Regions from separate parts of the Marinobacterium sp. xm-a-152 genome, predicted to be linked through region 3. Evidence: predicted binding sites of a transcription regulator. Region 3 holds the regulator's gene; each other region holds the start of a gene.

Evidence for each region. The regulator sigma-54, encoded in region 3, starts transcription at its own class of promoters, with help from an activator protein. The targets are predictions, from matches to a motif close to TGGCACNNNNNTTGCTNT.
Region 1: a site for sigma-54 is predicted at 1,811-1,828, ahead of urtA (urea ABC transporter substrate-binding protein). Genes of this name have one in related genera too.
Region 2: a site for sigma-54 is predicted at 1,886-1,903, ahead of XMA152_RS12775 (flagellar hook-length control protein FliK). Genes of this name have one in related genera too.

Annotation. Positions count from the first base shown of each region.
Region 1 is NZ_WBYI01000012.1:5,745-8,989, forward strand. Features, by position in the region: gene XMA152_RS11195 (uracil-xanthine permease family protein) at 60-1,358, shown strand; gene urtA (urea ABC transporter substrate-binding protein) at 1,870-3,153, shown strand; gene urtB (urea ABC transporter permease subunit UrtB) at 3,223-3,245, shown strand, end outside.
Region 2 is NZ_WBYI01000001.1:71,810-75,054, forward strand. Features, by position in the region: gene fliI (flagellar protein export ATPase FliI) at 1-1,238, shown strand, start outside; gene XMA152_RS00365 (flagellar export protein FliJ) at 1,242-1,688, shown strand; gene XMA152_RS12775 (flagellar hook-length control protein FliK) at 1,949-3,245, shown strand, end outside.
Region 3 is NZ_WBYI01000007.1:68,730-71,974, reverse strand. Features, by position in the region: gene XMA152_RS08305 (PTS sugar transporter subunit IIA) at 2-460, opposite strand; gene hpf (ribosome hibernation-promoting factor, HPF/YfiA family) at 473-763, opposite strand; gene XMA152_RS08295 (RNA polymerase factor sigma-54) at 816-2,315, opposite strand; gene lptB (LPS export ABC transporter ATP-binding protein) at 2,346-3,071, opposite strand; gene lptA (lipopolysaccharide transport periplasmic protein LptA) at 3,074-3,245, opposite strand, start outside.

The DNA.
Region 1 (3,245 bases), on a different contig from region 3:
TAATGAGCAATGAAAAGATTTCGGCAGCGCAGATGCGCGATCCGAATTAGACCCCACCGATGCATCTAGCAATTCCGCTAGGCATTCAACACGTACTGGCGATGTTTATCGCAAACGTAACCCCAGCGATCATCGTTGCGGGTGCAGCGGGATTTGGCTTTGGTTCAAATTCACCTGACTTCCCTAACATGATCTACATGATGCAGATGTGTATGCTCCTTGCGGGTGTTACAACACTGCTTCAGACAATTGGTGCAGGCCCTGTGGGTGCACGTCTTCCGATTGTGCAAGGTACCAGTTTCGCATTCATTCCTATTCTTATCCCATTGGTAGCGGGTAAGGGTGTAGAAGCGATGGCTATGGTGACCGGTGGTGTCCTAGTCGGTGGTCTATTCCAAGCAGCGCTAGGGCCATTTATTGGTCGCCTTCGTTTTGCTTTGCCTCCATTGGTAACAGGTCTGATCGTGCTGATGATCGGTTTGTCACTTCTTAAAGTGGGTATTCAGTACGCGGCAGGTGGCGTTCCGGCGATTGGTAAGCCTGAGTTTGGTTCGTTAGAGAACTGGACTGTTGCTGGTACCGTTATTGTGGTGACCCTAGGTCTGAAATTCTACGGTAAAGGCATGATCAGCTCAGCGGCTATATTGATCGGTCTGATTGCAGGTTACGTTCTGGCCTACTTTATGGGTATGGTTAACTTCGGTAACGTCGGCCGTGCTGCAAGCTTTGCGCTGCCACAGCTCTTCCCATTCGGAATCGAGTTCGGCGCAGGTGCCATCATCGGTATCGCACTCATGTCATTCATCTCTGCGATTGAGACAGTGGGTGACGTATCGGGTATCACCAAAGGTGGTGCGGATCGTGAAGCAACTGATACTGAGATCAAAGGCGCAACTTATGCAGACGGTCTAGGTACAGCGCTATCTGCTCTAGCTGGTGCACTGCCAAATACATCGTTCTCGCAAAACGTTGGTCTGATCGCAATGACGCGTATGATGAGCCGTCACGTGGCAACCATTGGTGCGATCTTCCTGATCGTCTGTGGTCTGATCCCTAAAGTGGGTGCTCTTATCTCTACTGTGCCAATCGAAGTATTGGGTGGTGGTGTTATCGTGATGTTCGGCATGGTTGCCTCTTCAGGTATGAAGATGCTGGCTGATGTGGATTGGAACAGCCGTAACATGGTGATCTTTGCAGTATCACTATCACTTGGCCTGGGTCTAATGCAGGTTCCAGAAGCGCTTCAGCACCTAGACGGTACAGTTAAGGCGCTTTTAACAACAGGTCTACTACCAGCAGCAGTCTGCGCCATCGTACTCAACCTGTTTATGCCTCATCCTAAGAAGGAAGAGGAGTAAGTTTTTAACTTACCTTTCTAATCGATCAAAGGCCCCTTATGGGGCCTTTTCAGTTGGAGCCTTATCACAGATGAGGCGATTTTTATCAGCACGCATCGCGGCCTTTTCAAGACCGCTCCAACGGTTCGCACGCTGAATTGATGTTGGAGCCTTATCGAAGATGAGGCGATCGTTTCTGACTGCGGATGACAGGCTGAAGCCAGTCACGGCAGCTCCGTAGTTGAGTTCTCGCCTGTCAGCCGCTATATGGCTAATCCCACAACCCCAAACAAGTGCACCAAAATACCCTTAAAAATTTACTTTTGCGATCTTTTGGTGCGCATTCCTGTCGCAAATGTCACTTAATGGTGCACTGCAAAATCTCTTCATATGCGTCAAATAGAATAATATTAATTGTTTATCTTATTGTTTTTAAACATAAATAAAATTAATTTACGGACTATTTCAAAAACTGGCACGCACTCTGCAATAAGAAAAACATCTAGGTTACTAATCAAAGGAGAAGACCCTGATGTCTAAATCAACTATGTTTAAATCTGCTGCGCTAGCCTTAGCTGTTTCTGCAACGAATCTTGCAATGGCGGCTGATACGATCAAAGTGGGCGTGCTTCACTCACTGTCGGGCACAATGGCGATCAGTGAGACAACACTGAAAGACACCATGCTGATGCTGATCGAAGAGCAGAACAAGAAGGGCGGTTTGCTAGGTAAACAACTTGAGCCTGTGGTTGTCGACCCAGCGTCTAACTGGCCACTGTTTGCTGAGAAAGCACGTGAGCTAGTTGAGAAAGAGAAGGTGGACGCGATCTTCGGTTGTTGGACATCAGTGTCGCGTAAATCGGTTCTTCCGGTTATTGAAGAGCTAGACAGCCTCATGTTCTACCCAGTTCAGTATGAAGGTGAAGAGTCGTCTAAAAACGTCTTCTACACAGGTGCTGCGCCAAACCAGCAGGCGATTCCAGCGGTTGATTACCTAATGAACGAGTTGGGTGTTGAGCGTTGGGTGCTAGCCGGTACTGACTATGTCTACCCACGTACAACTAACAAAATCTTGGATGCTTACCTAAAAGCGGCGGGTGTTGCTGAAGAGGACATCATGGTGAACTACACGCCATTCGGTCACTCTGATTGGCAGTCGATTGTATCGGACATTAAAAAGTTCGGTTCAGCGGGTAAGAAGACTGCGGTTGTCTCTACCATTAACGGCGATGCCAACGTACCTTTCTACAAAGAGCTAGGTTCACAGGGCATCAGCTCTGAAGATATTCCAGTGGTTGCTTTCTCTGTCGGTGAAGAGGAGCTATCTGGTATGGATACTGGACCGCTTGTAGGTCACCTAGCTGCTTGGAACTACTTCATGAGCGTTGATAGTGAAGTGAACGATGAGTTTATCGAGAACTGGCACTCATTCATTGGTAACGAAGATCGTGTAACCAATGACCCAATGGAAGCGCACTACATCGGCTTCAACATGTGGGCTAAAGCGGTTGAAAAAGCTGGTACAACGGATCCATCGGCTGTCCAAGATGCTCTCATCGGTGTCTCTGTACCAAACCTTACAGGTGGCCTATCCACTATGATGCCAAACCACCACATCTCTAAACCGGTTCTGATCGGTGAGATCCAAGATGATGGTCAATTTGAAGTGGTCTCTTCAACTTCAGGTTTGGTGGTTGGTGATGCATGGTCTGATTTCCTAGAGGGTTCTAAAGACCTTATCTCAGACTGGCGCCAGCCACTCTCTTGCGGGAACTACAACGTGAAAACCGCAACCTGTTCTGGTCAGAACTTCTAATCTTTCTTAACAAGAAAAGACCAGGCGGCAGATACTGCCGCCTTTTTTCCACCTGTAAGGAATCTCATTATGATGCGATCTGTTAGAAAATC
Region 2 (3,245 bases), on a different contig from region 3:
CTCCAGATGGGTCATCAATTCAAACTGAGGTGGTCGGTTTTGCCGAAGATCGTCTACTCCTCATGCCATTTGAGCGGACTCGTGGTATCGCTCCTGGACATCGTGTCGTGGTTCGTACCACCAATAGCAGTTTCGGGTTTAGTCCAGATCTGCTCGGCAGAGTCATTGATGGTATGGGACATCCACTAGATGGTGGTGCTCCGATAGTGGCAACTGCCTATCGTCCGATTACTGCAGATCCTATAAATCCTTTGCATCGTCGGCCAATCACCGAGAAGTTAGATGTGGGTGTGCGTGCAATTAACTCGCTGCTATCCCTAGGTCGCGGTCAGCGTATCGGTTTGATGGCTGGCAGCGGAGTTGGTAAAAGTGTTTTGTTGGGAATGATGACCCGCTTTACGTCAGCCGATGTCGTTGTGATTGGCCTTATTGGCGAGCGTGGTCGCGAGGTTAATGAATTTGTACGTGACACCCTGGGCGAAGAGGGGATGAAGCGTGCTGTAGTTATAGCTGCTCCTGGGGATACTTCACCGGTATCTCGTTTACATGGTGCATCTTTGGCAACTGCTGTAGCTGAGTATTTTCGAGATCAGGGCAAAAACGTTTTGCTGTTGATGGACTCTCTGACGCGTGTTGCACATGCTCAGCGTGAGATCGGTCTCGCCGTTGGCGAACCCCCCACGACTAAGGGCTATCCACCTTCAGTGTTTACGCTGTTGCCATCATTGATTGAGCGGGCAGGTAACTCAAACGTTGCCAATGGCTCGATCACAGCAATCTATACCGTATTGGCCGAGGGTGATGATCAACAGGACCCAATTGTCGACTCTGCTCGTGCAATTTTAGATGGTCATATCGTTTTAACCCGTGAACTTGCAGCTCAAGGACATTTCCCAGCGATCGACATTTTGCAGTCGGTGAGTCGCTTGATGCCGCAGCTTGCATCGCCAACTCATCTTGAAGCGGCATCAGAATTTAGGCGTCTCTACTCCGCCTACGAAGAGCACAAAGATCTAATCAGTGTTGGAGCATATCAACGTGGCTCTAACCCGGATGTTGACCAGGCACTGGCGCGTCTCTCCTTCATGCGCAGCTTCTTGAAACAGGATATGAGAACTGCGGTGAGCCTCAGTGAGTCTATTCACTACCTAGAGAATATGCCTGAAGAGGTGGAGCAGGAGTCGCCTAAACCCGTGCAGATAAATCGTACTTCGCAAACAGCGGTACTGGAGGGGTAAATCATGGGCATGAACTGGAAAGTGGTAAAAGATCTTCGGACCAGAGCACAGGATGAAGCGCTTCATAAAGTGGAAGAGAGCGCAGAGAAACAGCAGCAAACGATGGACTCTTTGAATCAGATTCTAAGCTTTATTCGAGACTACAAAGATCAGCTAACCCAGTTTGAAAGCCAAGGTGCGCCTATAGCATCCATCATTCGCACCCGGCATTTTATCGATGAACTTACGGCCTCAGCGGCAGCCCAAGAGCAACTACTTGTGCAACTCTCCTTCGTGACACAACAAGATAAGCTGCAATTGATAGAGCGCCGTGCCGAGTTGAAGGCGGTAGAGAAGCTGGAGCTTAACGAGATTGAACAGCACCGTCGTTATCAGCAGTCGATTGAAGCTAAAGAGCTCGATGAGTTGGCACGCCGTCAATTTATGGCCAATAGCCACAGCCCCTCATAGTACTTCCGAATCCTGTGCAAATATGTTTGTGGCAAATTGATCGGCAATAGAGCGGCAAGAGGTGTCACTTTATTGCCGTTTAACCTGAAAATATCATCATTGCTAAATTTGAATCGCCATCCAAACGAAATAATAAATCATTTTAATTATAATTAAATCAATATCTTAAAACCATTTATCACTGTTTTTTACTAAGTTGGCAAGCTTCTTGCTTACTATTCAGTAAGAAAAAATTTCGATTGGATTAGGATGGTTTGCCTGTGAACAACTCAAGCCTAAATTTATTTGGATTAACGACTGATAGAAACACTATCGGTGAACCCAAATCTATTAAAAATCAGACACTTATCAAGGGTGAGGAGGCGATTAACTTTAAATCGTTACTGACTCCAAGTCCTGAAACCGCACTGACGGCTGCCGTTACAGCGGGTGTCAATAAATTGCCGCTCGATGGCAAGGCTTTGCCGAGTCAGCTGTTGGAGCAGTTGCCAGAGCTTGCAGAGCTCTCAGATGAGCAGCTTCAACTGCTTGCGGAGCAGCTGGGCGTTGTACTCGATCCTAAGACATTGCAGATGGCTGCCCAAATTGGTGATAGTGAAGCCAAGAGTGCCATCACTAAACTTGCGCAAGTTATTCAAGGCGCAACCGGTCTTCAGCCCGCAACCAATATAGCAGCGAGTCTTACAGCCGTGGCTACTGAAGGTGCTGAGACTCCAGTAATTCTAACTAAGCCAATTTCTGATCAACAACTTATCGCTACAGCCCAGACATTCGGTGCCAGTGTAAAAGTTGCTGAGAATGTTGTTACGGCACCAGCTACGAATGGCCAGCCTTTGGTTGATGAAGACCTACTAGTACAGGCCCAAGAGGGTACAGATGCTCAATTGGCTCGAGCTAAAGCGGCTGTTGAAGGCTCTGCTGGGGTAACCCGTTCGGATGCCAATGTTCTATTACAACAAATGCAAGGACGAGTTCGTGTTAATCCAAATAGCTCAGATATGAGCCTTGCTGGTAAAACGATTAAAGCCGACGGCACTGTTAGCAATAACATCACGACCGATAATTTCTTGGCAAATCGAGTGTTTAATCTCTCTACCAACAAGGCACCGATGATGCGCTCTGTAGAGAGTGAATTGATGCAGCCAACACGCGTTGCCCTGCCAGAATCTATTTCGACTGCGACTACCTCAGCACGTTTCTTGGAACAGCGCTTTATGGCGCAACAAGCTAACAGTAGCTCCGCATCGACCACAATCCAGCCTACTACGACAACTGTACTTCCAGGTGTCGTTCAATTGACACCTATGGATACAAGTCAGCATGCAACGGCTCAAGCTCAGCGTCTAGTGGCTGATCAACAGCCTCTGGAGAACTTTGTCACTGTGCAGAACCAGGATCGTATGCAGCGTGCAATGGGTGAACGCATTATGCAGATGGTGGAGTCCGGCAAGTGGGATGCTGAGATGGATCTTAACCCATCCCGTTTAGGCACGGTTCGCATTCGCATGAATATGGAAAATAGTGAGCTTCAGTTGGTTGTTACATCGCAGAACTCAG
Region 3 (3,245 bases):
ATTAGACCTTTGATAGCTCAGTTGCTTTATTGAGTAGGGCCTCAGAATTCGTGCAGTCTCTAAGTGAATTAAGGGCTTCGGGCTTGCTGAACAGCTCGGCTAAACCAGCCAGTGTCTTAAGGTGCTCATCATTTCCATCATCGGGCACGATCAGTGCGCAGACAAGATCGACCGGCGCTGAATCGATTGAATCAAAATCGACACCGTCATCAAGTGTGATTAAGCAGGCGGATGCTGTTGAGCAACCTGGGATCCGACAGTGTGGTATACCCACGCCAGAACCTATTCCTGTACTGCCTAACCGTTCACGATTGAGAAGGCCTGTAAAAATTTCATCTTCTGTCACGCCATCAACTGAAGAGGCCAGCTTTTCGCTGGCCACTTGTAGAAGGCGTTTTTTACTGGCGACTGACTCCCGGCAGGCGGTTGTTTCAGTCGTCAGTAGGTCACCTAGTTGCATGTTGTCGTTCGTTTATTTGTGAGATTTCATTTTTTCTTTATGCTTGATGATTTGGCGATCAAGCTTATCCACTAAGCCATCAATCGCTGCATACATGTCATCATGCTCATCAGAAGCTACCACTTGGCCACCGGCTAAGTGAACATCAGCCTCGGCTTTTTTACCCTGCTTTTCGACACTGAGAGTAACTTGTACATTCTGAATGTTGTCGAAGTGACGTTCTAGCTTATCGAACTTGTTACGTACGTATTCACTTAGAGCTTCAGTCAGGTCCACGTGATGACCAGTAATATTTATCTGCATATGACTTCTCCTCGTCTTAGGCGGAGTGAAAAAATGAGGCCGCCCACCTCAATTAAACCAAACGCTTTCTCTCATTTGAAGGTGGAATGTTGAGAACTTCGCGATATTTAGCAATGGTTCGTCTTGCAACATTCACCCCCTCTTTATCTAGTAGTGTAGCAAGCTTACTGTCACTTAGTGGCTTGCGAGGGTCTTCTTCTGAAATTAATTTTTTAATGATTGCTCGAATCGCAGTTGATGATGCACCACTGCCGTCACTGGTAGCCACCTGACTCGAAAAGAAATATTTCAATTCAAAGACACCGCGCGGGGTGTGCATGTATTTTCGAGTTGTAACACGGGAGATGGTGGATTCATGTAGATCAACGGCTTCAGCAATGTCGTGAAGAATAAGAGGCTTCATCGCCTGTTCACCCTGTTCAAGAAAACCGATCTGTCTGGAAACGATCTCCGTTGAGACCTTTAAGAGGGTCTCGTTGCGGCTTTGTAAACTCTTTATGAACCAGCGTGCATCCTGGAGATGGTCTTTTAAAAATTGGTTCTCCGCGGAGTTGTCTGCACGTTTAATCATGCCTGAGTAGACATCATTGATACGTAACTCAGGAACTACGTCGTTATTTAAAGTGAGTGTCCACTCCCCAGCGCGTTTACGCACGATCACGTCCGGTACGATGTAATCAGTATCACCCAGATCTAAAGAGTCTCCTGGTGTTGGGTTAAGTGATTGAATCAACCTAACCACCTCTGACAGTTGCTCCTCTTTGAGCCTCATACGGCGCATCAAAGATTTAAAATCTCGACTGCCCAACAGGTTTAAATAGTCGGTCGCTAGGCGCAGTGACTCTGCGCGCCAAGGTGTCTCTATGGGTAGCTGTCTTAACTGGATTTTCAAACACTCTGCAAGATCACGGGCACCGACACCGGGTGGGTCAAACTGTTGAATGCGGTGAAGTACTGTCTCCACCTCATCCATTTCCACTTCAAAAAAGAGTTCAGGTAGTTCCTCTTGGCAGTTAAGAAGAATGTCCTGCAGATCGGTGATCAGATAGCCACGATCATCGATAGAGTCGATAATCATCTCAGCAATGTATCGATCAACATCGCTGAAATTAACCAGATTCAGTTGCCAGTTAAGGTGGTCTTGGATGGTTTCAACCGCAGCGTCATTATCACCTGGCATCCAATCATCATCACGATTGGAATTTGAAGAGCTTTGGTAAGTATCGTCCCATTGACTGTCGGTTGAAAGCTGTTCAGGGATGTCATCAGTAGACCAGCTATCTTCCGGCTGAGACGATTCGAACGTCTCTTCGATCTCTGAATTAGATTGGGTCTCATCTAAGGTTGATGACTCTTTTTGCTCAATGCTTTGAGAGTTCTCTTCACTCTGATCTTCTTCATCGGCTACCTCCAGTAGTGGGTTACTATCGAGTGCCTCTTGAATCTCTGTCTGTAGCTCTAAGGAGGAGAGTTGCAGCAATTTGATCGCTTGCTGCAATTGTGGGGTCATGGACAGGTTCTGTCCGACTTTGAGCTGTAAAGAGTGCTTCATTAAAATGATAATTACTTAAAAGTGTGAGAGTTACAAGCGAAAATCATTGCCCAGATAAGCCTCTTTAACGGCTTGATTCATCATGATCTGCTCAGGCTCACCCTCTGCAAGAATGTTACCCTCACTAACGATGTAAGCCCGTTCGCAAATGTCGAGAGTCTCTCTGACATTGTGATCGGTTATCAGGACGCCAATACCTCGATCTTTAAGGTGCCTGATGGTCTGTTTGATGTCGCTGACAGAGATGGGGTCTACACCAGCAAAAGGCTCGTCCAGTAGGATGAAGTCAGGGTCGTTTGCTAGGGCTCTTGCAATCTCAACTCGGCGTCTCTCACCCCCAGATAGGACCATCCCTTTGGACTCTTTGATGTGAGTGATATGGAACTCTTCTAGTAGAGATTGAGCTTTCTCGTGTTGTTGATCTTTGGTCAGGTCTTTTCTCTGCTCCAGTATGGCCATCAGGTTATCGTAGACACTCAGCTTTCTGAATACAGAGGCCTCTTGCGGAAGATAGCCTAAGCCGCGTTTTGCGCGCTCATGAATAGGCATTCTAGTGACGTCGTCGCCATTGAGACGAATGTTGCCTCGATCCGCTCTGACCAGACCTACAATCATATAGAAGCAGGTTGTCTTACCCGCACCGTTGGGCCCAAGCAATCCGATAATCTCACCAGGCTCAACAGTGACGGACACATCTTGAATAACAGAGCGTCCTTTGTAGCTTTTGGCTAGGTGAAGGGCTTCGAGTGAACTCATGGTTAATTATCTTTTTTAGGCTGAAGAACCATTTTGACACGCTGGCTTCCGCTCTCACTGCTAAAGGCTTTTACTTTAGAGTTCGCCATGTCGTAATTAATTTTGGCGCCAGTGAACTCGTCACCACCCTGAGTCACTCTGGCGTTCCCCGTAATTAACAGCAGTTGAGAGCTT